4 regions of the Psychromonas sp. KJ10-2 genome follow, and region 4 is predicted to be linked to each of the others. Evidence: predicted binding sites of a transcription regulator. Region 4 holds the regulator's gene; each other region holds the start of a gene.
The links. The regulator sigma-54, encoded in region 4, starts transcription at its own class of promoters, with help from an activator protein. The targets are predictions, from matches to a motif close to GTTGGCACGNNNNTNGNNT.
Positions count from the first base shown of each region.

Region 1: the regulator sigma-54 is predicted to act here: its motif matches at 5,634-5,652, upstream of ACLKL2_RS16305 (LPP20 family lipoprotein).
Region 2: the regulator sigma-54 is predicted to act here: its motif matches at 1,417-1,435, upstream of glnA (glutamate--ammonia ligase).
Region 3: the regulator sigma-54 is predicted to act here: its motif matches at 4,913-4,931, upstream of fliE (flagellar hook-basal body complex protein FliE).

Region 1 covers NZ_CP178827.1:3,336,869-3,344,592, reverse strand. Annotated here, with positions in the region: gene ACLKL2_RS16345 (flagellar hook assembly protein FlgD) at 1-302, opposite strand, end outside; gene flgC (flagellar basal body rod protein FlgC) at 313-729, opposite strand; gene flgB (flagellar basal body rod protein FlgB) at 750-1,151, opposite strand; gene ACLKL2_RS16330 (CheR family methyltransferase) at 1,430-2,263, opposite strand; gene ACLKL2_RS16325 (chemotaxis protein CheV) at 2,378-3,283, opposite strand; gene flgA (flagellar basal body P-ring formation chaperone FlgA) at 3,388-4,077, shown strand; gene flgM (flagellar biosynthesis anti-sigma factor FlgM) at 4,152-4,472, shown strand; gene ACLKL2_RS16310 (flagella synthesis protein FlgN) at 4,496-4,915, shown strand; gene ACLKL2_RS16305 (LPP20 family lipoprotein) at 4,995-5,474, opposite strand; gene ACLKL2_RS16300 (FlgO family outer membrane protein) at 5,894-6,430, opposite strand; tRNA gene ACLKL2_RS16295 (tRNA-Arg) at 6,959-7,035, shown strand; rRNA gene rrf (5S ribosomal RNA) at 7,591-7,706, opposite strand.
Region 2 covers NZ_CP178827.1:2,644,792-2,652,515, reverse strand. Annotated here, with positions in the region: gene typA (translational GTPase TypA) at 1-1,079, opposite strand, end outside; gene glnA (glutamate--ammonia ligase) at 1,538-2,956, shown strand; gene ACLKL2_RS12845 (glutamine synthetase III) at 3,166-5,337, shown strand; gene ACLKL2_RS12840 (DUF4124 domain-containing protein) at 5,574-5,789, shown strand; gene ACLKL2_RS12835 (hypothetical protein) at 5,755-6,114, shown strand; gene glnL (nitrogen regulation protein NR(II)) at 6,125-7,186, shown strand; partial or broken gene glnG (nitrogen regulation protein NR(I)) at 7,293-7,724, shown strand, end outside.
Region 3 covers NZ_CP178827.1:3,124,184-3,131,907, forward strand. Annotated here, with positions in the region: partial or broken gene lipB (lipoyl(octanoyl) transferase LipB) at 1-435, opposite strand, end outside; gene ybeD (DUF493 family protein YbeD) at 445-714, opposite strand; gene ACLKL2_RS15235 (D-alanyl-D-alanine carboxypeptidase family protein) at 821-1,978, opposite strand; gene ACLKL2_RS15240 (P-II family nitrogen regulator) at 2,413-2,751, shown strand; gene ACLKL2_RS15245 (ammonium transporter) at 2,785-4,002, shown strand; gene ACLKL2_RS15250 (hypothetical protein) at 4,194-4,775, shown strand; gene fliE (flagellar hook-basal body complex protein FliE) at 4,968-5,294, shown strand; gene fliF (flagellar basal-body MS-ring/collar protein FliF) at 5,336-7,045, shown strand; partial or broken gene fliG (flagellar motor switch protein FliG) at 7,038-7,724, shown strand, end outside.
Region 4 covers NZ_CP178827.1:3,230,540-3,238,263, forward strand. Annotated here, with positions in the region: gene ACLKL2_RS15760 (HPr family phosphocarrier protein) at 1-171, opposite strand, end outside; gene rapZ (RNase adapter RapZ) at 178-1,020, opposite strand; gene ptsN (PTS IIA-like nitrogen regulatory protein PtsN) at 1,037-1,480, opposite strand; gene ACLKL2_RS15775 (RNA polymerase factor sigma-54) at 1,576-3,021, opposite strand; gene lptB (LPS export ABC transporter ATP-binding protein) at 3,055-3,780, opposite strand; gene lptA (lipopolysaccharide transport periplasmic protein LptA) at 3,786-4,322, opposite strand; gene lptC (LPS export ABC transporter periplasmic protein LptC) at 4,309-4,872, opposite strand; partial or broken gene kdsC (3-deoxy-manno-octulosonate-8-phosphatase KdsC) at 4,873-5,420, opposite strand; gene ACLKL2_RS15800 (ATP-binding cassette domain-containing protein) at 5,795-6,601, shown strand; gene mlaE (lipid asymmetry maintenance ABC transporter permease subunit MlaE) at 6,601-7,377, shown strand; gene mlaD (outer membrane lipid asymmetry maintenance protein MlaD) at 7,379-7,724, shown strand, end outside.

The DNA.
Region 1 (7,724 bases), 110 kb from region 4:
TTTTTGCCTACTAGTGATGACGCTTCTAATGCTTGGCTAGAGTTCAACACCTCTTTGATACCGGCAAATTCTGTACCTAATGTGGCAATACCTTCAGCCGTAGTAAACGAAGACATTTGAGAAATCATTTCCGCATTCTCAACGGGTGAGAATGGGTCTTGGTAAGCAAGTTGCTGTGAGAGCAACGAGAAAAAGTCTTCTTGATCTAGTTGCTGCTCAGCATCTATCTCAGTATTTTTATTTATCTGTTCTTCAGTTAATGGTTTGGTTAAACTGAGACCCGATGAAGTGATAGTAGTCATCTAATTATCCTTATTTACCCATTTGCAATGTACGACTTAACATCTGCTTTGCCGCATCGGCAATTTGCACATTTGTCTGATAAGAACGAGAAGCACTGATCATATTGGCCATCTCTTCCATTACATTGACATTAGAGTGAAAAATGAAACCATCCTCGTCCGCTTTAGGGTGATTGGGCGCATATTCACGGTTTAATTCAGCAGTACTTTCAACAATGCCCTGCACTTTTACACCCACACTGCTATCCAAGCCGCCCATCGCGCGGTCTAATTCTGCAGCAAAAACAGGATGACGTGCTTTATATGTTTCATCAATATTGCTACTGACACTATTGGCATTCGCTAAGTTACTAGCAGTCGTGTTTAATCGCACAGATTGCGCACTCATCCCAGTGCCGGCCACATCTAATACTTTTAATAAACTCATCACTTTTCTCCTGCTAGCAATTATTGACCTTTAATGGCCAAACGTAGCCCTGAAATTTTACTATTTAAAAAATCTAAGCTGGCTTGATATTCCATGCTGTTTTTCATAAACAAATTACGTTCAACTTCTAAATCAACGGAATTGCCGTCACCCGTATCGGGTTGATTAGAGGCACGATATAGCAATCCATTTTGTGCCATTGAACTAGAGAAACCAGGCTTATGAAGTGTATCGGTACGATTTAACGACACGCCACTTCCTGACTTAGCTGCATTTAATGCATCTTTGAAATTAATATCTTTTGCTTTGTAATTAGGGGTATCTGCATTAGTGATATTTGACGCCAAAATTTCAGTTCGGCGTGAACGAATACCTAATGTGTGCTGATGAATGCCTAATGCTTTTTCAAAGTTAAGTGCCATAAATTTCTCCTTTGTCTAGATAAATGCAAAGCTTGTGCCAAAAAATTAACTAAGGGAGTTATCTAAGCGATTTTTTTCAATTAAAGAGGGAAATGTATAAATTAAATCAAAAAGATAAGACGTTGGAAGACATTGTGGCTTGGTGCTCAGCTAACTGTAACCAATAACACTTAAGCTTAGGAAGGTAATAGTAACAATAAAAAAATGACTAAAAAAAGAGGCAATAGTTGCCTCTTTAATCAATGTGCTAAACAAGGAATTTGTATCCAGTACTGCGATTATTTACTTTTTAATTTATAAATAATGCCCGGATTACAACGTACCATTTCAAACTTATCTGTTAATCCATTTAAAGATTCAGACGCCCCCAAAATAAGATACCCACCAGGGTTTAAAGCACCTGCAAACTGATTCAAAATTTTAGATTTAACGTCATTAGAAAAGTAGATCAATACATTTCGGCAAAAAATTAAATCAAATTTACCCAATGAAGCATAGCTATCCAATAAGTTTAGACGTCGAAAGGAAGTCAATTTTTTGACCTCGGGTCTCACCTGCATTTTATTGCTTAAGCCATGAACTGGAATAAAAAATTGACGCTTACGTGTTTCAGATAAACCACGTGACAATGCAAGTAGATCATATTGACCTAGGTTACATTGCGCTAACATTGAATCAGAAATATCAGTACCAACCACTTGTACATTTAAATTACTCGTTGGTTTGGCTTTACTATATTCCAATGCGGTCATCGCAATAGAATAAGCTTCTTGACCCGATGAGCTTGCAGAAGACCAAATTTTAATATTTTTCTTGTTTTGTAAAATTTCCGGAAACAGTTTATGAGTAAGTAATTCAAAAGGATAAATATCACGAAACCATAGCGTTTCATTGGTGGTCATCGCATCTACAACAGCATTACGCATTTGAGCATTAAGGCTATTAATTACCTTCTCCACCAATTCCTCTAATCCTGTTAAGTTAAATTGCGTGACAAGAGGGCTTAAACGGCTTTTAACTAAATATTGTTTGTTATCCCCTAATACAATACCGCATTGTTTTTCTAGAAAAAGAGCAAACTTTTTATAAAGTTGATCAGACAAAGTTTTCACTAATAATTACCTGCATTCCATTAATTGCTTTAAACATATTTTTAAGTAATAAAATTAAAAAACCCTTTCTTATAATTTTATGATTGAAAAATAACATTGATTAATATGCTTTACCTAACAATTAATCACCTTTTGTACGGCAATCGCCAACTCATCAGGATTAAATTTTGCAATAAAGTCATTTGCCCCCACTTTCTCAACCATGGCTTGGTTAAAAATTCCACTGAGCGAAGTATGAAGAATAATATATAAATCTTTCATATCTGGATGAGCCTTTATTTCAGAGGTTAAGGTATAACCATCCATTTCGGGCATTTCAACATCGGAGATCATTAGCGCATATTTATCAAACACAGGCTGAGTTTTAGCAACCTCTTGCAACATAGAAAGCGCTTCCTTACCATTTTTGGCTAGGTCACACTCTAACCCTAAGCTGGTTAAAGTTCGCTGGATCTGTTTACGTGCTACTGACGAGTCATCTGCGACTAGAATTTTTTTGTTCTGCATGTTTTCAATGGTAATTTGCTCGGTTACTTCAGTATTTACTGGCGCAATCTCATCCAGTATTTTCTCTACATCTAGCACTTCAACCAGGGAGTTATCTACCTCTGTTACCGCAGTTAAATAACTATAGCGGCTACTACCTGCCGGCGGTGGAAGAATATCTTCCCAGTTAATATTTATAATTCGCTCAACTGATCCCACTAAGAAACCTTGCACTGAACGGTTATATTCAGTGACAATAATAAATCGGTTCTCAATATCATCAATGGCACGGCCACCCGTCGCTAGGTTCATATCGATAATAGAGATAGCTTGCCCACGTACATAAGCAACACCTCGAATAGCACCATTTAACTTAGGAAGTACAGTTAAAGGTGGACATTGTAAGACTTCTCTTACTTTGAAAACGTTAATCCCGTAACGCTGAATTCCACCCAGTTTAAAAAGCAATAGCTCAAGTCTATTTTGTCCTACCAACTGAGTTCGTTGGTTAACTGAGTCTAAAACCCCTGCCATATTCCATTCCTTTTTGTTATGGTTATTTTTAAGTAAAAAACATCTATACTGTTTTACTACGTCATTTATTACTGAAACAAATTCACTTAACTAAGGTGAGCAAATTGCTTCGATTTATATTCCTAATCCTAAGTCTAGGGTCTTCTCATATTTTTGCATCCCCTAATTACTCAAAAGAGGTAGAAAAGTTTGCTGAAACGCTTATTTTTAATAAATACCAAGCTACATTTGAGTTAACAGAGGAACAAAAGCTCTATATAAAAGCGAATCCGATTTCTGACAGGATGACTTTTACTGAATGTACAATCCCTTTAGAGGGTTATATCGTTGGCGATAAAATTAAAAGTAAAACCGCAGTTAAAGTATCTTGTAAAGATGATACACCTTGGGATTTATACGTAAGAGTTAAAGTACAAACACTGATCCCGTTAATTGTCAGTAGTCGCCCGCTAAGTAAAGGTGAAACATTAGATGAAGAGAATATAGAGTTAATTTATAAGGCCAAGTCGCAAGTGAGAGGGAGTACTTTTTCTGAACTCGCTTTATTAAATGGTGTCAGACTTAAACGAAACGTATCTTCGCAAAGAGGTATTCGCTTTAAAGATGTTTGTTATGTCTGTAAGGGTGATAAAGTGACCATTACCGCAAACCAAAGCGGGCTAAAAATAAAAGCCTCGGGAATTGCATTAACAGATGGTAATATAGGTAGTACTGTTAGAGTCAAAAACACACGGACCCAACGAGAAGTTGTTGGTACAGTCTATGCTTTAAAAGAAGTACAAGTTTCTTTTTAAAAAGTCAGCTTTTTGCTAAAGTTTTATAAGACACTGCCGATACGTTAACCATGTAGACTAATTGGAATACGATTATGAGTATAAATATCAACCGTCAAACATTACAAAATAGTATTGCGATTGACCAAAATAACTCACTCAAGAAAAGTAATGGCAACATCGCCGATAAGAAAGAGGTGCAAAATCCACACAAGGATTCTGTGCAACTAACATCGCAAGCAGTGAATCTAAATAAAATGCAAAAACAAGCTTCAAGTGAGTCTCAAGTGGATATGAAACGTGTTGAAACATTAAAGGCAGCTATTTTAAAAGGCGACTATAAGATTAACTCAACACAGTTAGCTGAAAATATTGGCAAGTTTGAACATGATTTAAGCGACGCCTATTCAAGTTAAACTGTTAACTTAAAGAATACCCTATGTTAAAAGACCAGTTAAATGAGTTATTAAATACGATTCAAGTTCTCCATGAGACACTCGATAAAGAGAGAGCTTGCCTTAAAGAAAAGTCATTCGATACACTCAACCTTATCTTGTCTAATAAACAAAAACAGCTACAAGCCATCAACCAGGCTAATCAAAAAATCAGCACTGAAGATAACTTAAGTCAAATCCAACAAGATAATGATCTACAAATGTTAAGAACTAAAATTGAAGATCATTTAAATGAGTGCCAAAAAGATAATGATATCAATGGGCGTCTCATTGAATTAAGTATGCAAAGCAATAAACACCTGATGCAAGTACTTACCCAAGCTAAAGGACAGAACTCTGTTACCTATGATCAAAAGGGTGTGTTAAACAGCGCGAGCTTATTGGGTAAAAATATCCAAGCCTAGTCTGATTAAACCTCCTCTCCTCCAGATCAAATACTCCCTAACTTCCAGCAGAAATAATCATGACTGAACCGTTAATTCATTAATAATAGATTTTACTTGGTACCTGAATGACCTCACTTCGATCCGTAAACTCAGCGTTTTTAAGGAAAGGTAAGGTCTCCATATTCAATCCTAATTCAGTGATATACAAGTCATTCTCATGATAGCTACGCAATACCTTCGCTCCTCGAACTAGGCCTTTCACCTTAGTACTTAGACCATCGTTACGTAATTGATACTGCTGTACGCTATTTTCAGAAGTTAACATGACACCATACACTTGCTCTGCTAATTCTTTATAAGCTTCTAACTTTGATGCCTTTATCGCATTTAGCATCTTTATATCATCCGTTGCACCTGATTGCGCACTCATAGTGGCATAACCAACGGCAACAAATTTATAAGTATCCACTTTTTCGACCTCCACCACCTCTTTTTTAAAGAGTGAACAGCCAGTTAAGAGAAAATTAGATAAGATTAACGCTACCAATAAACGCCTCTGTAGTATAAAACTGAACATCGAAACTCCTTACATATAGGCTAAATCGCCCTATTAACTTCAATACTAATAATGTTAACTAAGTAACCTTAATTCCCGTAATAAATAACCAACTCGCCAACAAGCAGTAAGTTACCTTCACAAGCATATAGATCAGTTAATTAGTGTGCTGATATAAACAAGCAATATTCATACCTACAATGCATTAACTAAGAAAGGGAGGCTTTATTTAACAGTCGGAGAAAGGAGTGTAAGGGTTAACGTGTGTTGTCAGGACAGCAACACACAGTAATGTATTAGATGAGTTATTTATTCAACAAGGCGTACTGATACACGATTATTATCATTAGTACTATTGCGTGAAATGTAGTTTCTAGGGCGATAATCATATACACCACCTACAAACATACGTTCAGGTATAAATGCGCTAGTCGTTGACTCTACCGCGTTATCAGTTGCATTAACGATACGTACATTAACAATAACCCCTCTTCATTACGTGAAATGGTACCTGTCAAAATACGACTAACATCTACATTCTTATTAAGTTTTTTCCAATCTCTTGTTACAGCAAACTCACCGGCAGGGGTTACTTGGATGTTACCTGTTAACTTATAATCGACAATACGTACTTGTCTTATATGAAGCTCATGTATAAATTGCTCAGAAATAGTTTGTCCTAACCAACTCGTATTATTGTAATCATTGAGATCAACTAAAGAGGTTAATGCCAAAGAATTGTTATGGTATTGGTCATTGTAGTTATACAAAAGCTGATCTGCCATTTTACTGACTATTTCAGAGAGAATTAAAGACTTCTTACCTTGAAAGCTATAAAGGTGGCCATATCCATTAGAACCTGTTTTCACGCCACCAGTATCGCTGTCTTTATCAGATAAATAATTATGACTAGTAGAATGGGCAATATAATAATAAAGATAGTTATCACTATTACGAGCCACTTCTTTGTCCTTCATTGCATCATATTCCTCAGCCGATATAACTCTAACCGCAGAACATCCCTGAAGCATAAAAATTAATGTCGAAATAATTAGTAGTATTTTCATTAAACCCTGCCTTGGTAATAAAATGTTATCTGATATTAGTATCGGCGAGATCTACTATAACTTTAGAGATAATAGTAATTATATTAAATAAGGGGACAAACTTTTAACAAGAGAGTGATTGATACCAATCATAGTAAGTAACTGATCTATTTTACTTGTTAAAATAACTTATTTTTTCGTTGTAAGTTTCGTATAGGGAATAACCATTTACATCAACTTACGCCTCAAACTAAGCCATTTTTCCGGCGCAAAACTTAGATCAGTTATTTAATACAATTGGTATAAGTAGCTCCCCTAAGATTCACAATGAGTTAGTGTAAAAACTATCTACGCATTATAATGACTATTATAAAAGGTATGAAATTTCTTCATAGGTGAGCAGAATAATGGTTAATGATACTTATAAGAAAAAATAAGTTATATTAATCAACATACTTCCGGGACGTAGCTCAACTGGATAGAGCAGCCGCCTCCTAAGCGGCAGGTTGTGGATTCGATTTCCACCGTTCCGACCAATACCCTATAGATTTTTATAATAAATAGAAATCAGTAGCGATAGTCATAAGCTAAAACTCAAAATAAAAACAAAGACACTGCAGGCTGAAGCCAGCGCCCCAAGGTCAAAAGATGTTTCGTAATTGGGAGGGTAAATTTCAATAAGCCAGATACTCTCGAATTTTAGACATAAAAAAACCCTGTCGACGCAAGTCAACAGGGTTCGTTTAATGAGACGCTTGGCGCTGGGTGAACATTGCTCATAACCCATCGCTGTCGCGATATTCGCCCTACTGTCACACATAAGGGTGGCGACTGCGTCACTACTTTGTTTATCCCATGTAAAAGTAGTCATCGGCGTCTAAGCGATCAATAACGAAAAAACCCCAGCCTTCTTTCGAAGACTGGGGTTTATCGTTGTTAGGCGCTTGGCGATGGAAAGTCGTCGCAGAGCTCCTCCGCTCGTGACCCTTACCTGTCGGTAAACTCGCCCTACTTTCTGCGTAGTTCACATAAATCAACACAATTAAAAAAGCCCCACCGGAACTAACCAGTGGGGCTATTTTAAATGAGGCGCTTGGCGATGACCTACTTTCACATGGGGAGACCCCACACTATCATCGGCGCAGCTGCGTTTCACTTCTGAGTTCGGCATGGGATCAGGTGGTACCACAGCGCTATGGCCGCCAAGCATAAATTGTAATTAGGA
Region 2 (7,724 bases), 590 kb from region 4:
GATACTTTAAATTTATCCGGATCTTCAGTTTCTTCTACTTTAAGTGCAACGTTATGTACTAGCTCTTTGTGTAGACGATCTAAGATATTACGTGAAGTAACGTATTTACCTTCTTTACCACAGAATGGAGAAGTATTTACTTGGAATGTCATTGTTACCGTTGGTTCATCAACCGTTAACGGAGGCATTGCTTCAACATTAGTTTGTGCACAAATCGTATCAGAGATTTTAAGTTCACCTAAACCACTGATTGCAATGATATCACCAGCATCTGCTACTTCAACATCATGACGCTCAAGACCTAAGTAACCTAATACTTGGCCAACTTTACCTTTACGCTCTTTACCGTCAGCACCAACAATAGTAACTTGTTGATTAACTTTAACGTTACCACGTGTAATACGGCCAACACCGATTACACCAACGTAAGAGTTGTAATCAAGTTGAGAAATTTGCATTTGGAAATCGCCTTCGCGATCCGCTTCTGGTGGAGCAACATTATCAACGATAGTTTGGAATAAATCTTCCATGTCATCTTTTTGCTCGTCCATATCAGTACTTGCCCAACCGTTTAATGCAGAAGCATAAACAACTTGGAAGTCTAATTGGTCATCAGTTGCACCTAAGTTATCGAATAAATCAAATACTTGATCCATTACCCACTCCGGACGTGCACCTGGTTTGTCAATTTTGTTAATAACAACAATTGGCTTAAGGCCATGTGCGAATGCTTTTTGTGTTACGAAGCGAGTTTGTGGCATTGGACCATCAACCGCATCAACAATAAGACAAACACTATCTACCATAGATAGAATACGCTCTACTTCACCACCGAAGTCAGCATGTCCAGGAGTATCTACGATATTGATATGGTAATCGTTCCATACGATTGCTGTGTTTTTTGCAAGGATCGTAATACCACGTTCTTTTTCAAGATCGTTAGAGTCCATTACACGTTCTTCAGAACCACCGCGTGAATCTAATGTACCAGACTGCTCTAACAGTTTATCAACCAATGTTGTTTTACCATGGTCAACGTGAGCAATGATGGCAATATTTCTTAATTTATCTAACGACATGATGCGCCTCAAAAATAACTTACTATTAAAAATACCAATTAAATAAAAGTAGACGCGTCTATTTTTATTTAATTGGTATAAAAAGAATTAGGCTATAAAAGCACAGGAAGTGTTCTAGCCAAATGTGCGCACATTGTAAACATAATTTCAAAAATAGAAAGTTTTAAGTCGGTCACAGTTAGCTAAATTGCCTAAAACAGCGAAATAAAGCAGGGTTAATATCACATCAAAACAATAACGCACCAAATAGGTGCGCGATCGCACCAAATAAGTTCAAAAAAGTGCTATATCACCCTTTTTGATAGGGCCAATCGTCAGGCTTGATAGGGGCAAGCGAGTTGGCATATTTTTGGCAACATGATATATATAAGTTTAGAAATCCAATAAATGCTTATTTCTTTATCAAGAAATAAGCATTCAATTCATCACATTTCCGATGTCAAATGAGGTTCTACAACATGTCTGTACAAACAATCCAAGACGTTTTATCTTTAATCCAAGAACAAGATGTAAAATTCGTTGATTTACGCTTTACTGATACACATGGTAAAGAGCAACACGTATCGATTCCACACCATCAAGTAACTGAAGACTTCTTCGAAGAAGGTAAGATGTTCGATGGTTCTTCAATCGCAGGCTGGAAAGGCATTCAAGACTCTGACATGGTACTAATGCCAGTACCGTCAACAGCTGTATTAGACCCATTTACAGATGATGTAACACTGAACTTACGTTGTGACGTATTAGAACCAAAAACCATGCAAGGCTACGACCGTGATCCGCGCTCTGTTGCTAAGCGTGCAGAAGCTTATATGCGCTCTACAGGTATCGCAGACACAGTACTATTTGGTCCAGAACCTGAATTTTTCCTATTTGATGACGTGAAATACGGTAACAGCATTGCAGGCGCGTTTTACTCTATTGATGCTAAAGAAGCAGCATGGAATTCAGGTACATCTTATGAAGATGGTAACACAGGCCACCGTCCAGGCATCAAAGGTGGTTACTTCCCAGTAGCACCGGTTGATTCATCACAAAATACACGTTCAGCGATGTGTTTAATCATGGAAGAAATGGGCTTAGTCGTTGAAGCACATCACCATGAAGTAGCAACAGCGGGTCAAAATGAGATCGCTTGTCGCTTTAACACTATGGTTGAAAAAGCCGATGAGATTCAGATCTACAAGTACGTTGTACATAACGTAGCACACGCCTACGGCCAAACAGCAACGTTTATGCCTAAGCCGTTAGTTGGCGATAATGGTTCTGGTAACCACTGTCACCAATCATTAGGTAAAGATGGTGTTAACTTATTCTCAGGTGACGGTTACGGCGGCCTATCTGAGCTTGCGCTTTACTACATTGGCGGTATCATCAAGCACGCTAAAGCAATTAATGCATTTACTAACGCATCAACTAACTCATACAAGCGTCTGATCCCAGGCTTTGAAGCACCAGTAATGCTAGCTTACTCTGCGGGTAACCGTTCTGCATCTATCCGTATTCCAATCGTACCAACAGCACGTGCTGCACGTATTGAAGTACGTTTCCCAGACCCAACAATGAACCCTTACCTAGGTTTCTCTGCGATGTTAATGGCGGGTCTTGACGGTATTAAAAACAAGATCCACCCAGGTGAATCTTTAGATAAAGATTTATACGACTTACCAAAAGAAGAAGCAGATGCAATCCCACAAGTAGCGGTTTCTTTCGAAGAAGCATTAGCAGCACTAGATGCTGACCGTGACTTCTTAATTGAAGGTGGTGTATTCTCAAATGAAGCAATCGATGCATTTATTGAACTAAAAACGGCTGAATGTGAAGCTGTTTCACAAGCAACACATCCTAAAGAGTTTGACCTGTACTACAGCGTATAATCCATCTCTCTTTTTAAATTAAAAAAGGACTGCATATTGCGGTCCTTTTTTGTCTTTATTGATAAATCCCCTTAAAAATATAAAACTGGCTTACTTCTTGCTAATTTCATTGTTATCTAGTTGTCATAACTTCATATTTTTGTATTTAACATCTAATAATAGTTATCACAAATAACAATAGCGCTATTAATATCAGCAAGGAGCATTACATGAGTGGAAACCAAGTCCGCCTACAAGCAATTGAACAAATTACTAACCGTGCACCAAAAGAGGTCGCTCAAACTGAGCCACTCAATCAAATCTGGGCTACTGATGTTTTTAATCTAGCTAAGATGGAAGAAGCAGTATCAAAAAATGCATTTAAAGCGATCAAAAAAACAGTTCAAACAGGTGTTGCTTTAGATAAAGCAACAGCTGATATTATTGCAGCAGCAATGAAAGACTGGGCGCTATCTAAAGGTGCTAAGTTCTTCTCTCATGTTTTCTACCCAATGACTAACATTACCGCTGAAAAACATGATGCATTCATCCTGACTAACTCTGAAGGTAATGCAATTAACGAATTTACAGGTAGCCTGTTAATTAAAGGTGAACCAGATGGTTCTTCTTTCCCTAACGGTAGCCTACGTATGACTAACGCTGCACGTGGTTATACAGCATGGGATCCAACAAGCCCTGCTTATATCCAACAAACAGCGAATGGCGCAACATTAATGATTCCAAGTGTATTCATGTCTTGGACTGGTGAAGCACTAGATAAAAAAATCCCGCTATTACGCTCTAATTCAGCAATGGATGCAGCAGCACAGAAAGTACTTAAATTAATGGGCGAAACTGAAGTTGCTACATTAAATTCAAGCTGTGGTCCTGAACAAGAATACTTCCTAGTTGATGAGAACTTTGCTAATGCACGTCCAGACTTACTACTAGCAGGTCGTACTTTATTTGGTGCAGCACCAGCTAAAGGTCAACAGTTTGATGATCACTACTTCGGTGCAATTCCAGCCCGTGTTCAAGTGTTCATGCAAGATTTTGAAGACAAACTATACAAGCTAGGTATCCCAGCTAAAACTCACCATAACGAAGTTGCACCAGGACAATTCGAAATTGCTCCTTACTACGGCGCAGCAAACGTAGGTGCAGACCAACAACAATTGTTAATGACAATGATGAAGCAAACGGCTAAAGAGCACGGCTTCCTATGTCTATTACATGAAAAACCATTCGCAGGCGTAAATGGTTCAGGTAAACACGTTAACTGGTCTGTTGGTAACAGCACACAAGGTAACTTACTTGACCCAGGTAAAACGCCGCATAAAAACCTACAGTTCTTACTATTCTGTGGTGCGGTAATTCGTGGTGTACATAAATACGGTCCATTATTACGTGCCGTTATCGCTTCTGCTGGTAATGACCATCGTTTAGGTGCTAATGAAGCGCCACCAGCAATCCTTTCTGTTTACCTAGGTGACCAGTTAGAGAAAGTATTTGATGAAATCAAAACAGGTAAACTAACTACTTGTACTCAAGGCGGCGAGATGGATCTAGGTCTTTCTCAAATTCTTAACTTTGACCGTGATCCAGGTGACCGTAACCGTACGTCTCCATTTGCATTCACAGGTAACCGTTTTGAATTCCGTGCTGTTGGTTCTGAGCAATCAGTATCAGGTCCATTAGTCGCAATGAACACAATGCTTGCTGATTCATTAAACTGGATTGCAGAAAAACTAGAAGCTGCTTTAAAAACTGAAGATCAAACAGCTGCTGTTATTACTGTATTAAAAGAGTTAATGGAACTTCACGGCAATGCAGTATTCGGCGGTGACGGTTACTCAGAAGAATGGCATAAAGCCGCAGTTGAAGAGCGTGGTCTTAAAAACATCCCAACAACTGCAGATGCTTTACCAGCATTCAAATCACAAGAAGTGATCGACCTATTCCAAAACACAGGTGTATTAACACCGGTTGAATTGGAAAGCCGTTATGAAGTTTATGCTGAACAATACAATCTAGCGATTGAAGTTGAAGCTAAATTAGTAAGTGATATTGCTAAGACTAAAATCTACCCAGCAGCAATTGCTTACTTATCAGAGCTAAGCCTAGCGGCTACTTCAACACAAGACTTAGGCATTGAATTAGATTCAAGCATTACTAAGCAAGTTGCTGAACATGTAAATGGTCTGTTAGCTGCAATCACTAAGATTGATACTGAAATTGCTAAGCACGACTTTGCAGATGCTGAAGCTCATATGCGTCACAGCGCAGACGTTCTTTGTCCTCTAATGGGTGAAGCACGTGAGCATGCTGATGCACTTGAGTTACTTGTTGCTGATGAGTTATGGCCATTGCCTAAATACTCTGAAATGTTATTTATTAAATAATATTGACCAAGCAGAATCAGGGGTGAGCTATCGCTCACTCCTTTTATTTTATATTTATCACTTTGAAAGTAAGTACTATATCAATAGAAAATGCAGATCACTGTTACATTGAACAACCTCATTTATATGAGCAAAGGTTAACATTTATAGAATAACCTCGTTTACAGTAAATTTTTTTATTGTCTTAATCCTTTAGCTATTCGACAATCAACTATTTACTACTTAAGGTTTAGATTATGAAATTAACTACATTTTTAGCATTATTACTTTGCACCTATTCCACACTTTCCTTTGCTGAAACAAAAATCTACCGTTGGGTGGATAGCCAAGGTAAAACACATTTTGCAGATACAGCACCTCCTGGTACACCACAAATCACAGTAGAAAATAAAAATTTAGTCTCTAATCAAGAACCTGTTGATACACACCAAGCACAAGCTGCAAAAAAATAAACAAGATTTAGAAAAAGTTAAAAAAGAGGCTGTTAAATATCAAGCTGAAATTGTCTACCCGCAAGACGATACGGCGATCCGCAGTAATGAAGGCACATTAGAAATTAATGTGAAAACCACACCAGAAAAAGAAAGCACCCAATTACTGCAATTATATTTAGATGGACAAGCATTAGGCTCTCCACAAATATCACCAACCATCAGAGCCCTCAATGTTGACCGAGGCACACACCAAGTTCAGGCACATTTAATTGGTGAAGATGGGCAAGTATTAGCAACAACACAAATTGTTACCGTTCATTTACAACGAATATCCATTAAGTAGATTAAAAAACATGCTAAAAGAACCTAGTCTCAATCTAATCTCTACCTTTCTTGAAGAAGCCAAAACCGCTTTTGTTGCGTTAGATTCTTCATTGACTTTGATCTATGCAAACCCAGCTAGTGAACAACTACTATCGCAAAGTAAACAACGACTATATGGTCAAACCTTAAAAAGTATCGCCGAACAATTTCACTTTTCACCAGAGTCGATAGAAAACCTATTATTTGAAGAGTCTTCATTTACTGAAAATGAAACAACACTGCTTATTGATGGCAGCCCGTTATTAATCGATTTAAGTGCGAGTTATATCGACACCCAAGCTACGCCTTACATACTGATAGAAATGCGTTGTATTGAGCAACAAAAGCGTATTAGTCAAGTTCACTATCAAGAACACCAACAGAAAGCAGCACAGGAACTGGTACGTGGTTTAGCGCATGAAATTAAAAACCCACTAGGTGGTTTACGTGGTGCAGCACAATTATTAGAAGCTGAATTACCAAACCCAGACCTTAAAGAGTTTACCCAGATTATTATTGAACAAGCAGACCGCTTGAGTGCGCTTGTTAACCGGTTGTTAGGTCCACAAAAAGCCGGTGCTAAAAGCATCCATAATATTCACTCTGTATTAGAAAAAGTGCGTAAATTAGTGAGCTTAGATATTCCAGACAATATCACCCTGCATATCGATTACGACCCAAGTATTCCAGACTTTGAAATGCAACCAGATCAATTACAGCAAGCATTTTTGAACATCATACAAAATGCCGTGCAAGCTTTACAAAATATGCCGGAGAATAACTCCATTACATTGCGTACGCGTACTGCACATCAAGTGACCATCAATGGTTTGCCACAACGCTTAGCCACTGAAATAAAGATTATCGATACCGGTCCTGGTATCCCGATGCACCTTCGCAGCACCCTCTTTTATCCGATGGTGACTGGACGTAAAGATGGTACTGGCTTAGGGTTATCCATTGCGCAAGAGTTAATTAAGCAACATCACGGACGAATTGAATTTAAGAGTAGTAAAGGCAAAACAGAGTTTTCAGTCTTTTTGCCAATTTAATACCCATTATATTAATAATGCGCTCTACATTGTGCAAAAAAACAGAGCCACACATTAATTTAGTAGGTATAACATTGAACATAATAAGAAAAAATAAGGAGCTATAATGACCGCTTGGATTGTAGATGATGACCACGCCATTCGCTGGGTATTAGAGCGCACATTAAAAGCAGAAAATATTGAACATGCTAGCTTCCCAGATGCAGAATGTTTATGGCAACAACTGCTTATTGAACAACCAGAGATTATTATCTCTGATGTGCGTATGCCTGGCATAGATGGTTTAGAGTTGATGCAGAAAATTCATCAACGCTACCCCTGATACCGATCATTATTATGACCGCACATTCCGATTTAGACAGTGCAGTCAATGCTTATCAAAGTGGTGCGTTTGAATACCTCCCAAAACCCTTTGATATTCATGAAGCAACTGATCTTATCAAGCGTGCCCTCAATCATAGTAAAGAGCTAAAACAACAAAGAAAACCTAATTTGCAACCTATCGCAACACCAGAGATTATTGGTGAAGCACCTGCAA
Region 3 (7,724 bases), 110 kb from region 4:
GGATCTTTAGTCCTAATGAAGCAATTTTTTTCCATCAACATAAACACCTGGTGCATCAGGTTTGGCAATCGCAATGACATTATAATCAGCGAGAAGGTCGATGATCGCCTGTTCTATGATACTGACTAAACTACGTACGTTGAAGTCTTTACGACGAATGTTGATCAGTAAGTAGGCAATTAATTGTCCTGGTGCATGGTGAGTTATTTGTCCGCCACGGTCACTTTTAACCACCGGAATATCCGAGGTTCTTAGCAAGTGCTCAGCTTTACCTGCAAGCCCTTGTGTAAATACCGGTGTATGCTCTACTAACCAAATTTCATCGGTTGTATCTTGATCGCGTTGTTCAGTGAAATCACTCATTGCTTGCCACGTTTCTTGGTAGGGTTTAACCCCTAAGTAACGAATGATTAATTTATCTTGAATGGTTGTCATATTGTTGGCTTATAAAATGTAACGTACAAGATCGAGTTTATTTAAAGCACTATAAATATCTTCAATTTGCTCTTTACTATTCACAATCACTGGAATTGCTAATGAATGGTAAGTACCTTTAGAGCTTGGTTTAACTGTAGGTGCATAATCACCTGGTACAATTTGTTGAATAACAGACACTACATCTGGAATAAGTTGTGGGTCAGCAAGGCCCATTACTTTAAATGAAAAGCTACATGGAAAGTCGAGTAATTCATCAAATTTAGTATTCAATGCCATGATTGGTTCCTGAACAAGTTAGATATTAGAAAGTGAGGACAAGCCTCACTTTTAGTTATTGGGGTAATGTTATACCTGTATGTGAATGGTATATATGGGGACTATTTTAACCAAACCAACCAATAAATAGTAATTTTATGTAGTCAATAATACGGCTGAAAATACCACCTTCTTCAACGGTTTCTAAAGCGATTAAATCGTAACTTGCCACTGCTTCATCAGCTAGTGTGTAGTTAACTTGACCTACTATGTCACCTTTTTGAATTGGTGCACGTAATTCATTGTCGATTACAAAGTCAGCTTTTAGGTTTTGTGATTGGTTACGTGGCAAAGTTAATGGCGTATCAACTGGAACACCTAAACGAATGTTTGCTTGTGTACCCATCCAAATACGTTCATTAGCTAGTTGGTCATTAGCTTTATAAGGAGTGATTGTTTCAAAGAAACGGAAACCCCAATTTAATAGCTTTTTACTTTCAACTTTACGGGCTTCATCAGAGCGAGTACCCATAACAACACTGATTAAACGCATGCCATCTTTAGTTGCAGAAGAGACTAAGCTGTAACCAGCTGCACTAGTATGGCCAGTTTTCATGCCATCTACATTAAGGCTTTTATCCCATAATAAACCGTTACGGTTATATTGAACGATACCATTGTATTTAAATGATTTTTCGCTGTAGATTTTGTATTCATTTGGTACATCTGTGATGATTGCTTTCGCTAGAATAGCCATATCAGCAGCGGTTGTATGATGACCGTCTGCATGTAAACCATGACTGTTTACGAAATGTGTATCATTCATGCCTAATTGCGCTGCCCACGAGTTCATTAGGTCAGCAAAAGCAGATTCACTACCTGCAATATGCTCAGCCATCGCCACACAAGCGTCATTACCTGATTGAATAATGATGCCTCGGTTTAAATCTTCAACGGTCACTTCTTTACCGACTTCGATAAACATTTTTGAAGAATCAGGGAAGTTTTTAGACCAAGCATTATTTGAGATGGTTACTTTATCCGTTAACTTTAAGTTACCAGATTTAAGCTCTTGACCGATGATATAGCTGGTCATCATCTTAGTTAGAGAAGCTGGCTCTAGCGTTTCAGTACTATTGTTTTCAGAAAGGACTTTCCCAGAATCAAAGTCGATCAATAGGTAGCCTTTGGCTGCGATTGATGGAGCTTTAGGAACAATCATTGGAGCGGCAAGCGCATTCATACTCAGTAAGAAAGTGATAAGCAGTAGGCTTATTTTTTTCATGTTACATACCTTCAAGGTTGTTAAGTCGAAAAATTGTTACGCACTATAGCAGATGAAGCTTTATTTGCTAAGGGCTAAGCAGGTTAGTTGGTTAATTAATTTTTATTTCATGGCCATTGATAGCAGAGAGATAAAGGATTAAATGCTAATAAAAGTTGCTTTCTAAGCAGTATAAATCAGCTTTTATGGGCATAAAGGATCATGACAATCAATCATTTACTAAGTTCATTAATTATTTTTGTGATAAATATTTTATCTGTTACATATCGGTGCATGGCACACTTAATTAACGCACTGTTATGGTGCGTTTTCGATATGTATTTAGTGGTGGTTTCCTCTTAAGTTGTTGTTAATTAATGATTATTTTTTCTGGCACGGTAGTTGTTAATAGAAGGCTATGAACAAACGTTTAATACACCTTAAAGGAATATATGATGAAAATGTTAACCGCAATTATTAAGCCATTTAAATTAGATGAAGTACGCGAAGCAGTCATGGGTATTGGTATCGCAGGTGTTACTGTTTCTGAAGTTAAAGGTTTCGGTCGTCAAAAAGGCCACACAGAATTATACCGTGGCGCAGAATACCAAGTTGATTTCTTACCTAAAGTGAAATTAGAAATTGCGGTTAAGGACGAAGATGTTGAGCGTTTAGTTGAGGCTATTATTAGCGCAGCTAATACAGGGAAAGTAGGTGATGGTAAGATTTTCATTCAGCCATTAGAGCAAGTTGTTCGTATTCGTACTGGCGAATTCGACGAAGAAGCACTTTAAACCACAAGTTTATATAAGTTAAGGATTACTATTATGGAAACAACAGTTACAGAACTAAGATTTGCGTTGGATACCTTTTATTTTTTAATATCAGGTGTGCTAGTTATGTGGATGGCAGCAGGTTTTGCCATGTTAGAAGCAGGTTTAGTTCGCTCTAAAAACACTACCGAAATTTTAACTAAAAACATCGTACTATATGCAATTGCATGTACTATGTTCCTATTAGTTGGTTACAACATTATGTATGTTGATAACAGCGCTGGTGGTTGGTTACCTTCTTTTGGTTCATTAATTGGTTCACCTTCTGAAGGTGCAGACCACTCTTTAGAATCTGATTTCTTCTTCCAAGTGGTATTCGTTGCAACAGCAATGTCTATCGTATCGGGTGCAGTAGCTGAGCGTATGAAGCTATGGGCATTTTTAATCTTCTCAGTATTCCTAACAGGTTTCATCTACCCAATGGAAGGTTACTGGACTTGGGGCGGTGGTTTCCTAAGTGAAGCCGGTTTCAGTGACTTCGCTGGTTCTGGTATTGTTCACATGGCAGGTGCAGCAGCAGCATTAGCGGCAGTTGTTTTACTAGGCGCTCGTCGTGGTAAATACGGTAAAGATGGTAGTGTTCACCCAATTCCTGGTTCAAACATGCCACTTGCAACATTAGGTACATTCATCCTATGGATGGGTTGGTTTGGCTTTAATGGTGGTTCTCAACTACTTGTTTCTGATGCAGAAAATGCAACAGCAGTTGGTCAAATCTTCTTAAACACTAACGCAGCAGCAGCAACAGGTGCTATCGCAGCGTTATTAGTAAGTAAATTCAAATGGGGTAAAGCAGATTTAACTATGATTCTAAACGGCGCATTAGCTGGTTTAGTTGCAATCACTGCTGATCCACTATCTCCATCACCACTAGGTTCAGCACTTATCGGCTTAATTGCTGGTGTAATCGTTGTTTACAGCATTGTTGGTCTAGATAAATTAAAAATCGATGATCCAGTAGGTGCTATCTCTGTACACGGTGTGTGTGGTCTATTCGGTCTATTAGTTGTTCCAATGTCTAACGACGGTGCATCAGTTATGACTCAGCTTTACGGCGCAGCGGTTATCTTTGGATTTGTATTCATCGCATCATGGATCGTTTGGTCTATCATCAAAGTAACTATGGGTATCCGTGTTACTGCTGAGCAAGAAGATGCAGGTATGGATATGCACGATTGTGGTGTTGAAGCTTACCCTGAATTCAAAAGCTAATTAGTAAACATTCCAGCATCCTAAAAGATGCTAGATAAATATTAAGTAATTTAAATCCCCATTTTAAGTATTAAAATGGGGATTTTTTTATGTAAATAATTTATAAATAACTTAGACTGTAATGAAAAGGATGATTGTTATAGCAATCACATTAAGCAGTGTTTGCTGTTAATCTTTTAAATTAAGGAATAATGATGTTTAAAGTAAAGTCTCTATTAAGCTTATCTACTATTGTGTTATTAACGGCATGTTCTTCGAATGAGCCGGTTCAAGAAACCGCTGTCGGTGATATTCCAGGATGGATTTTAAACCCTCAAATTGATGATGGTATTGCTGTATCTGAATGTGTTTTATGGTCAGGTAATATGTCGATCGATAAACAACAAGCGGTAGCTAATGCACGTACCTCTTTAGCACAACGAATTGAAACGCGTGTTAGTGCGATGGATAAAACATACCGTGATAAAATAGAAGCGGCGTCAGGTGTTGAATCAGGTACAACCTTCTCGAGTGTTTCTAAACAAGTAACCCAGCAAACGCTAGTGGGTACTAACCCAATTCAAACAGACATTGTGAATATTGCTGATAAAACCAACCTGTGTGTATTAGTAGGTATTGGCCAGCAATCTACGCAGGCTATTTTTGATCAACTGATCAGTGCATCTGAACGAACTGTTAATACTCAACAAAAAGATATTTTATACCAAGAGTTCAAAGCAGAGCGTGCTGATTTAGCTTTAGATAAAGAGATTGAAAAGTTAAACGCTGAATAGTTAATTATTATTAATGGCATTAAGGTAACTTAGTGCCATTACCTTTCCTCACCTGACTTCGTTATTTTTACTCACTTCTTATATTAATAATTTTTGCACCTTGTCTTTTTAATATAAATTAATACCTATTTTTAGTTAATGGCATAGTAATTGCTTTTTACAAGTATCAGTGTCAAAAATAGGCTAATCACAATGAATATTAATGCAGCATCAATGTTTAAAGAGTTACAAACACAAAGTGTAGAAGCAAAAGGCTTGAGCCGTGATCTAAACACTTCTTCTGTTAACCCTGCTCCTGCGGACTTTTCTGCCATGCTGAAGCAAGCTATTGAGAATGTTAATGGTTTGCAGCAAAACACTTCAGACTTACGTAACGGTTTCGAAATGGGTGATGAAAACGTCAGTTTGTCTGATGTGATGATTGCAGCGAATAAATCAAGCTTAGCCTTTGATGCCACAGTACAAGTGCGTAATAAAATGGTAGAAGCTTACAAAGAAATAATGAGTATGCCTGTTTAATCAGTCTTTGTTTAAAGTAAATTAGTTAAAAAGGAAGTCCTGTGTCTGATTCAGCAAGCAACGCAAATTTATTGTTAGAAGGGAATGAAAGTGAGATTGCAGCGCCAAAGAAAAGTGCTGTTTCATCATTCTTCTCTAACGTAGATGTATTACGACAAATTAGCATGATTATTGGCTTATTAATTGTGTTGGCGATTGTTGTGATCATCTGGTCATGGGGTAAAGAAGCTGAATACCGCCCGTTAGGGACTTACCAAACTGATGAACTTATCTCTACATTAGACTTTTTAGACCAACAGAAAATCCCCTACAAGTTAGAAGGTAATAACGTTTCAGTTATGTCCGATCAATATCAAAAAGTTAAATTGCTAATGACACGCGCAGGTTTAGCTAATGATGATGCGGACAACGGCGATGATATTTTATTACAAGATATGGGCTTTGGTGTAAGTCAACGTGTTGAAAAAGAAAGGTTAAAGCTAAGTCGTGAACGTCAATTAGCGCTTGCGATTAAAGAGATGAAAAACATCACTAATGCACAAGTATTATTAGCTATCCCTAAAGAGAGTGTGTTTGCTCGTAAAGAAAGACAAGCAAGTGCGACAGTTGTTGTAACTAGTGCACGTTCTTATGCGTTATCTGCGCAGGAAGTTGATTCCATTGTAGACCTGGTCGGTTCAGCTGTGCAGGGACTTTCACCTAATAATGTGACAGTAACAGACCAAAGAGGGCGTTTACTGCATTCAGGAAGTAGTACAGGTAGTTCTGCCCAAACTAGCAAAGAGTTTGCGATGCAGCGTGAAAGAGAAGATGAATATAAGTCAAAAATTGATGCTATCCTTATACCAGTATTAGGTATCGCCAACTATACTTCTGAAGTGGATTTAGTGATGGACTTCACCGTGGTAGAGGAAACGAAAAAAACCTTTAATCCCTCTAATCAGGCTGTACGTAGTGAAATGCTGATTGAAGATAAGTCATCATTAGGGGCGAATATTGGTTCTGTACCGGGTGCTTTATCAAATCAACCTCCTGCAAATGGTGCGATTCCTGAAGAGTTAGAGGAAGCAGCGGAAAATGCCAAGGCTGAAAATAATGGCTCTTCTCGTACAGAATCAACTCGTAACTATGAAGTAGATACCACCATTACGCATACTAAACATAAAGTGGGTAAAGTTGATAGATTAGCAGTATCAGTGGCATTGGATTACATTAAATCAACCAATGAAGCGGGTGAAGTCGTTTATACACCACGCAGTGCAGCAGAAGTAGAAAATATTAAACAGTTATTATTGGGTGGTTTGGGGATCAATGTTGCACGTGGCGATATTTTGGCACTGGCTTCAGTCAGCTTTAATCGACCTGAATTACCTGTTGAACCAGAACAAGCGTTATGGGAAACAGAAACCTTCCAAGGTTACGTAAGATTTGGCGGTAGTTTATTTGTCATTATTTTGACTTTGCTATTAATCGTTCGCCCTATTATGAAAAAACTATTATACCCAGAGTCGCTTGAAAGCGCGGAAGAGTATGAACTAGGTGGGGCGATTGGTTCAGTGGAGAATGATAATCTACAAATGCTATCAGATGATGATAATGAAAGCCTTGAGTTCGGAATGAGTAATGGTCAGTTTAAACTGCCAGATCTCCATAAAGATGAAGATCTATTAACAGCAGTAAGATCATTAGTGGCTAACGAGCCTGGTTTATCGGCACAAGTAATTAAAGAGTGGTTAATGGAAGATGAGTGAGAATGAAAACAACCAAGAAGCAACAAAAGTCACTACCTATGACGTTACTCAATTAACGGGTGTTGAAAAAGTCGGCTTTATTAATGTTGAGCTTAACGCCTGCCGATGCAGCGCAAATATTCAGAAATTTAGAGCCTAAACAAGTACAAAAGTTAGGTATGAAGATGGCTGCATTGGACGACTCTTCACAAGCTAAAGTGAGTGGTGTGCATCGCGCATTTATCGAAGATATTCAAAAATACAGTAATATTGGGTTAGATAGCGAAAACTTTGTTCGTTCATCACTGATTGAAGCACTGGGTGAAGATAAAGCCGGTAACTTAGTGGATCAAATTATTTTAGGCAGTGGTTCTAAAGGCCTTGATTCATTGAAATGGATGGACGCGCGTCAAGTTGCGAGTATCATTTTAAATGAGCATCCGCAGATTCAAACCATTGTTTTATCTTATTTAGATCCAGAGCAATCTGCTGAAATATTGACGCAATTCCCTGAGAAAGTGCGTTTAGACTTAATGATGCGTATTGCTGACTTAGAAGAGGTTCAACCAGCAGCGTTACAAGAACTAAACGAGATCATGGAGAAACAGTTTGCAGGTCAAGCTGGCGCACAAGCAGCGAAAATGGGTGGTGCTAAAGCAGCTGCTAACATTATGAACTACTTAGATACGGCTATTGAAGG
Region 4 (7,724 bases):
GGTTTCCAGCACTAATAAGCCTAAAACACTGCCTGCATCGGCTTTTTTATCATTGTGTGTGATGGTGATTTGAGCATCAAAAGCATTGACAAGTTCAACTAATTTGATGGTAGCGCGTGTATGTAAGCCTAATTTATTTTTTATTGTAATTGTTTGCTTAATGATATCCAACCGGAACTACTCCTTTAAACATTTATGTTCTATTTGTACTTGGTATTTGTGCTTAAAGCGCGCGGCAATTTGCTCCGTAACATATACAGATCGATGTTTGCCACCGGTGCAGCCAATAGCAATGGTGACATAATTACGGTTATTTTGCTCTAAGTGAGGTAACCAATTTAAAAATAGGTTTTCGATATTAATAATGGTTTCTTTGACTAATGGAAAAGCGCTTAAATAATCTTGAATGACCTTATCTTTACCCGTGTATACCTTTAACTCTTTTTCCCAGTAAGGATTGGGTAGGAAGCGTACATCAAACATATAATCAGCATCTTCAGGGTGTGTATATTTATAACCAAAGGATTGAAAAATGATGAGGAGATTACTTTTTGTTGAACCTTGTAAATAGACTTTTAGGTGCTCATTTAAATTATGTATCGACAGAGAAGTGGTATCAACTGAGAAGGCCGCCATCGATTTTAATGGTGCCAAAATCTTATTTTCCAACTCTAATGCTTGAGATAAAGAGTACTTTTGCTTGGAAAGAGGGTGTAAGCGGCGCGTTTCACTATAACGTCTAATTAACTCACTGGTTAATGCATCGATATAGATAATTTCTAATTCAACTTTGCCTTGCAATGAAATGATCAGATCTTCTATCTGCTCAACTTCCCTTGGCATATTACGCACATCAAGGGTAACAGCAACTTTATTGTCCTTAGGATCTAAAGTATCAATTAGTTGCTCAAGTAATTGGTAGGGCACACCGTCGATACAGTTGTAACCTAGGTCTTCGAGAACATGAAGTGCAATTGTTTTTCCTGAGCCAGAGCGACCACTTATAACAATTAATTTCATATTTTCACCTTTTACTTTATAGCGTTAGTAATTCAAATAACTCTGTTGCGTTGTCTGCGCTGCGTAATTGACGCAAGAATTGTTTGTCCAATAACTTTTGACTTATCTCTGATAGTGCAGAAAGATATTGTTTGCAAAGGTCTTCCGGCACAAAAATAGCGAATAGTATATCCACTTTATTACCGTCGTATGAATCATAATCGATACCTGTTTCACATTGCAAAAAGACAGCTGTAGCGGGTAGCTCACTAGAAATTTTGACATGTGGAATAGCAATCCCAGATCCAACACCTGTTGACCCAATTTTCTCTCGTGCAATTAAGCTTTCGAATAGTTCATGGGCATCTAAATCGAGTTCTTTTGCTGCGATAAGGCTGATTTTTTCTAGTGCGCCTTTTTTGCTTGTGCAAGCTGTTTTACAGAATACTGATTGTTGATTTAATAGAGTAGATATTTTCATAATAATAGTTAACTGTATTTAATGGACGCGCGAGTTTATCAGGTTCGCATTAAATGACTATAGTTAATCCTTATTTATTTGCATTACTTCTTGGTTCAAAGTAATTGTTTACGTTGATTAGAAGGTGGAATTCCTAAGGATTCACGATATTTAGCAATAGTACGTCTAGCTACCTTGATCCCTTTTTCTTCTAATAACTGGGTGATTTTATTGTCGCTTAAGGGTTTTGTGGTGATTTCTGCAGAGACCAATTTTTTAATTAAAGCACGTATAGCGGTTGATGAGCATTCGCCGCCCCCATTGGTTGCTACATGGCTAGAGAAGAAAAACTTCAACTCATAAATACCACGAGGAGTATGCATAAATTTTTGAGTCGTAACACGTGAAATGGTCGACTCATGCATTTCTACTTCGAAGGCAACGTCATTAAGTACCATGGGTTTCATAGACTCATCGCCATATTCAAAGAAGGCCTGTTGTTGTTGCACAATACAGTTAGCTACCTTTAATAAGGTTTCATTGCGGTTTTCTAAGCTTTTAATAAACCATTTTGCTTCTTGTAAATGACCCTTTATAAATTGTGAATCATTTTTACTGATATTACCCGTACACATACTTGCGTATTGTTGGTTAATCGATAAATTCGGGTCACAATCTTGATTAAGGGAAACACGCCATTGCCCATTAATTTTTTTAACGTAAACGTCTGGCACGATATATTGCGTTTCACTGGTTTCTACACGATTACCAGGGCGTGGCTCTAAACTTTGAATTAAACGCATTATCTCAGCTAATTGAGATTCTTTTAACTTACTTTTTCTTGCCAGTGTGCGGTAATCTCTGTTTCCAAGTAGATCCATATACTGTTCCAGTATTTGGATAGCTTCATCACGCCAAGGTGTTGTTTCTGAAAGTTGACGTAATTGTATTTGTAAACATTCTTGAGTGGTGCGCGCCGCAACACCTAATGGGTCAAAATGTTGAATGCGTTTTAGTACCACTTCCACTTCATCCAACTCTAATTCTTCTAAGTCAGTTTGTAGGCTTTCTAATATGCTTTCACAGTCTGTGGTGAGATAACCTGATTCATCAATGGAATCGATGATCGCCATCGCGATAATTTGGTCTGTTTCAGTAAAAGGGGTAAGTTGCATTTGCCATAATAGATGGTCTTGTAATGAGGTAGATGATTCACCTTGATATAAAGTGTTCTCACCTTCATAGGCTACTGCATTAGAGCTAGTACCAGTGATCGGCGTTGAGTTGTATGATTCTTCCCACTCTTTTTCTGCAGGTAGGTCATCGGAGAACTCTTGCTGAGTAATCGCTTCAGTGGTATCTAATGCGCTGCTATCTGCTTCTTTAACAGTATCTTCAGATCCTGTTTGGTCGTCTTGTTCAAGAAGAGGGTTAGAGTCCAAAGCGTTTTGGATCTCCTGTTGCAGATCTAATGTTGAAAGCTGCAATAGTTTTATTGCTTGTTGTAATTGAGGGGTCATCGCTAATTGCTGACCCATTTTCAATTGTAAACCCTGTTTCATCAAAACATATCTTCCTGAACGTATGGCAATTATTTAAAGTTTAAACTCTTCACCTAGATAAACGCGTTTCACATGATCATTTGCCAGAATCTCATCCTGTGTACCCACAGCAATAATTTCTCCGTGGCTTACTATATAGGAATGTTCACAAACATCTAACGTTTCTCTAACATTATGGTCGGTGATTAATACACCTAAGCCACGATCACGTAATTGTTGAATAATATTTTTTATATCAATTACCGAAATCGGGTCAACACCAGCGAAAGGTTCATCAAGTAGAATAAATTTTGGTTCTGTGGCTAGTGCGCGTGCAATCTCTACACGACGGCGCTCTCCACCCGATAAACTCATCCCTTTATTATCACGAATATGAGTAATATGAAACTCTTCTAAAAGAGTGTTCAGTTTCTCTTCGCGTTGTTTTTGTGTCAATTCTTTACGGGTCTGTAAAATACCCATGATATTTTCTGTTACCGTTAAACGTCTAAAAATGGACGCTTCTTGTGGTAAATAACCAATGCCTTTTTGTGCTCGAATATGCATCGGGTTGCTAGAGATATCTTCATCATCAATAACAATGGTGCCTTGATCTTGTTTAACCAAACCAACCACCATATAAAAAGAGGTGGTTTTACCAGCACCATTAGGGCCAAGTAACCCTACAATTTCGCCGGTTTTGACTGTAAGACCAACACCATTTACTACGGTACGCCCTTTATAGCTCTTAACTAAGCCTGTTGCGCATAACTCTGCCATATTAATTAACCGCCTGTATTTGAGGTTGAGTCACTGTTTTTATCTTTTTCAAATTGCGAAGGCAAAAAGATGGTTTTTACGCGCTCTTTAGTATTCTGATCGGTGCTTACATTAAGTTCTTGAGTGGCTAAGAAGTATTCTATTTCAGCACCATTTACTTGGCTATCTAATTGTTTTACTTGTGCATTATCGGTTAATGTTATCTTACCTGCTGCTACATCATAGGTAATTTTATTCGCCTCTGCATCTAATGGTTTACCATCGTCTTGTATTTGATGGAAAACGGAGGTTTTACCTTCTGCAATCATCAATTCATGATTAGGTTTTTCACCTCGAATAACCGTCAATTTATCAGCTGTGATCTTAATCGAACCTTGAGTTAATAAAACTTCATCAGTGAAAGTGATCGTGTTGGTTTTTAAGCTAGCATGTTGCTTTACTGAAGAAACATGAATAGGTTGGTTATAATCAGACTCTAATGCAATCACATTGGCATTAAACAATGAAATGCTTAGTAAGCATGCTAATTTATTTAGGTTCATTAAAGTACACCGCTTTTATATTCGAATTAAGTTTCATCTCTTCGCCTTCTATCGACGCCCACATACCAACACCTTCATGTTTCAGTTGTGGTCCTGTCCAAGTCACTTTTAAGTCACTGGTGATCACTTTAGTATCCAGCATTATTGTTGCTTGTGCAGTGGACATCGTCTGCACTATTTGATCTTCTGTTAGGTTCTTAATAAACACATTGCCTGATAATAATAGGTTATTTTTTTCTTTTAATGTGCCTTTGATACTGGTGAGTTGCCAAATAGTGACCACACCCGTCTCTTTGTCTTTATGGTAGATGACTACTTTAGGATGTTCAAACAAGGTTGAATCATCTTCTGGGTAGTTAGTGGCTTTATCAGCAAAGACGCGATAATCATTAAAACCAGTTTGGTCATAATGATTACTCTGTAAGTCATCTGCTATATAACTTGGGTGATGATCTGGTAACGCAGGGTATTCAGTGTCCGTTGTAAAGTAGACCCAAACCGCACAGGCGATAAACAGGACAATAAAAGGGATGCTCTGTCGTTTGTTCATTTATTCGCTTTTACCTTGTGTCATAGCAAGTTGTCCATGACATTGTAAAAATAGATCGCACACTTCACGCACTGCGCCAAATCCACCTTTTACTGTAGTGATTAAATCTGCTTTTTGTAGCACCAGAGGATGGGCATCATTGACCGCAATACCTAAGCCAGATAATTGCATCACCGGCAGATCAACCACATCATCACCGATATAAGCTGTTTGCTCTGGCGTTAAATCTAATTGCGCCAATAGTGTTTTGTACACGGTAAGTTTATCGTCTTTACCTTGAAAAATATGTTGTACACCTAAGGCAGACATTCTATTACTGACAATGTTCGATTGACGACCTGTAATAATCGCGACTTCAATACCTTGTTTCATAATCGCCTTAAGCCCAAAGCCATCTTTTGTATGGAAGGCTTTTAACTCTTCTCCGTCATTACCTAGGTAAATGCGACCATCTGAAAAACACCATCAACATCGCAAACAAACAGTTTTATTTTTTGTGCGCGTTGAAAGTTATCTTGGCTGATTTTTCCATAGGGGGTATCTATCATTTATCGACTCTTTTATTAAATACAGCAAATCTATTATCAAAATATCAAAGTCCGCAAAGGATCGCGAGCATTGTTTATGGTAATCAATTTATGAAATCAAAATATGTGCCAATCATAACAAGAGTGTCTCATATTACATAGATTAAACGCTATTAATGTTACTATTAATCTGAACATCACCGAAACTTACAGGGATATAATTTGTCTGTAATATTGAAAAAATGGAATTGCACCTGCTAAGTTTCGCTTATTTATGATTTTAAAGGTAAAATCCAACCCAAATCGTTATTTATCTCGATTCTGACTGATTGTTTAAGTTCTATCATTGGCTTATCGATCAAACTAAACTTTCTTTTCATAGAGAAAAGGTATTTATGTCAACACAACATATTGTAATTAATCAACTTAGTTTCAAGCGACAAGAAAAAAGCATATTTGAGAATATAGATATGCAGTTTGAGCAGGGGAAAATTACTGCAGTACTAGGGCCAAGTGGTATCGGTAAAACGACCCTGTTAAAATTGATTGGTGGACAAATTCCTGCTGATGGTGGTGAAGTACTGTTTAATGGTACTTCTATTCATAATTGTTCTGAAAAAGCGTTATATGAAGCGCGCAAAAAAATGGGCATGCTATTTCAAAGTGGGGCGTTGTTTAATGACCTAACAGTATTTGAAAATGTCGCTTTTCCACTTAGAGAACATACACAGTTAGATGAAAAATTATTATCTACCCTAGTATTAATGAAACTACAGGCAGTTGGTTTACGTGGTGCTAAAGATCTTTATCCATCACAACTTTCTGGTGGTATGGCAAGACGTGTAGCATTGGCGCGTGCTATTGCCTTAGACCCTGAAGTGGTTATGTATGATGAACCCTTTACAGGCCAAGATCCTATTTCAATGAATGTATTATTGAAATTAGTGAAGCAATTAAATGATACATTAGGCTTAACCTCTATTATTGTTTCTCATGATGTTAATGAGGTGCTGTCTATTGCTGATAACGTGTATGTCTTTGCTGAGCATAAAATTATTGCGCAGGGCTCTGTACAAGAAGTCTTAGCGCAAAAAGATAATGCGTTGTTGCAACAATTTTTAGCCGGTGCTGTGCAAGGACCTGTGCCTTTCCACCTTCCTGCAAGTGATTACCTAGTAGACTTAAAAGAGGCCAATCAATAATGGGTTCATTTTTACAATCGATTGGGGCTTATACGATACAGTTAATTCAACGTGCGGGTAAATCTGCATTAATGTTTTACCGTACTTTGTTCACTAAGCCTCATCCTAAGTTATTTCATCTTACTGTCGCTCAGGTATTCCATCTCGGTATTTTATCCTTACCTATTATTGTGACGGCAGGTTTATTTATCGGCATGGTACTGAGTTTACAAGGGTATTATGTTTTAGTGGATTATGCGGCGGAAGAGAGTTTAGGTAGCATGGTGGCATTATCACTACTACGTGAACTTGGGCCCGTTGTTGCTGCCTTACTATTTGCTGGGCGAGCAGGGTCTGCATTAACTGCTGAAATTGGCTTGATGCAAAGTACTGAGCAAATTGCCAGTATGGAAATGATGGCGGTTTCTCCTTTGAAACGTGTCATCGCACCGCGTTTAATTGCCGGCATTATCGCACTACCTTTATTAACATTATTATTTAATGTGGTGGCAATATGGGGCGGTTATTTAATCGGTGTGAGTTGGATGGGCATTGATGGCGGTGCTTTTTGGTCAGTAATGGAAGGCAGTGTTAATTTCATTCCTGATGTTGGCAATGGTATGATCAAAAGTCTTATCTTTGCGTTAATTGTTACTTGGGTTGCTTTATATAATGGTTTCCACACTGTGCCAAATGCACAGGGAATTAGTAGAGCAACAACAAAAACTGTAGTACTAGCTTCGTTACTTGTTTTAGGAATGGACTTTTTACTGACTGTTATTATGTTTGGGGGCTAGAATGTCACAGAGAAAATTAGAAATTTGGGTTGGTTTATTCGTTGTTGCTGCGATTGCAGCGTTTGCTATTTTGTCCTTTAGTGTGGCTGGCTTGTCTTTTAAAGGCGAAGGCAATAGTTACACGCTTGAAGCGAACTTTAGTAATGTAGGCGGTCTAAAACCTCGTGCTCCTGTTAAGTTAGGTGGTGTGGTAGTAGGACGTGTTGAGTCTATCTCCTTGGATAAAGACACTTACACTCCATTAGTTAAATTATCTATGTATGAAGATCAAGGTTACTTCCCTGAAACTTCATCACTTGCAATCTTAACCTCTGGTTTATTGGGAGAGCAATACATAGGCATTAAAC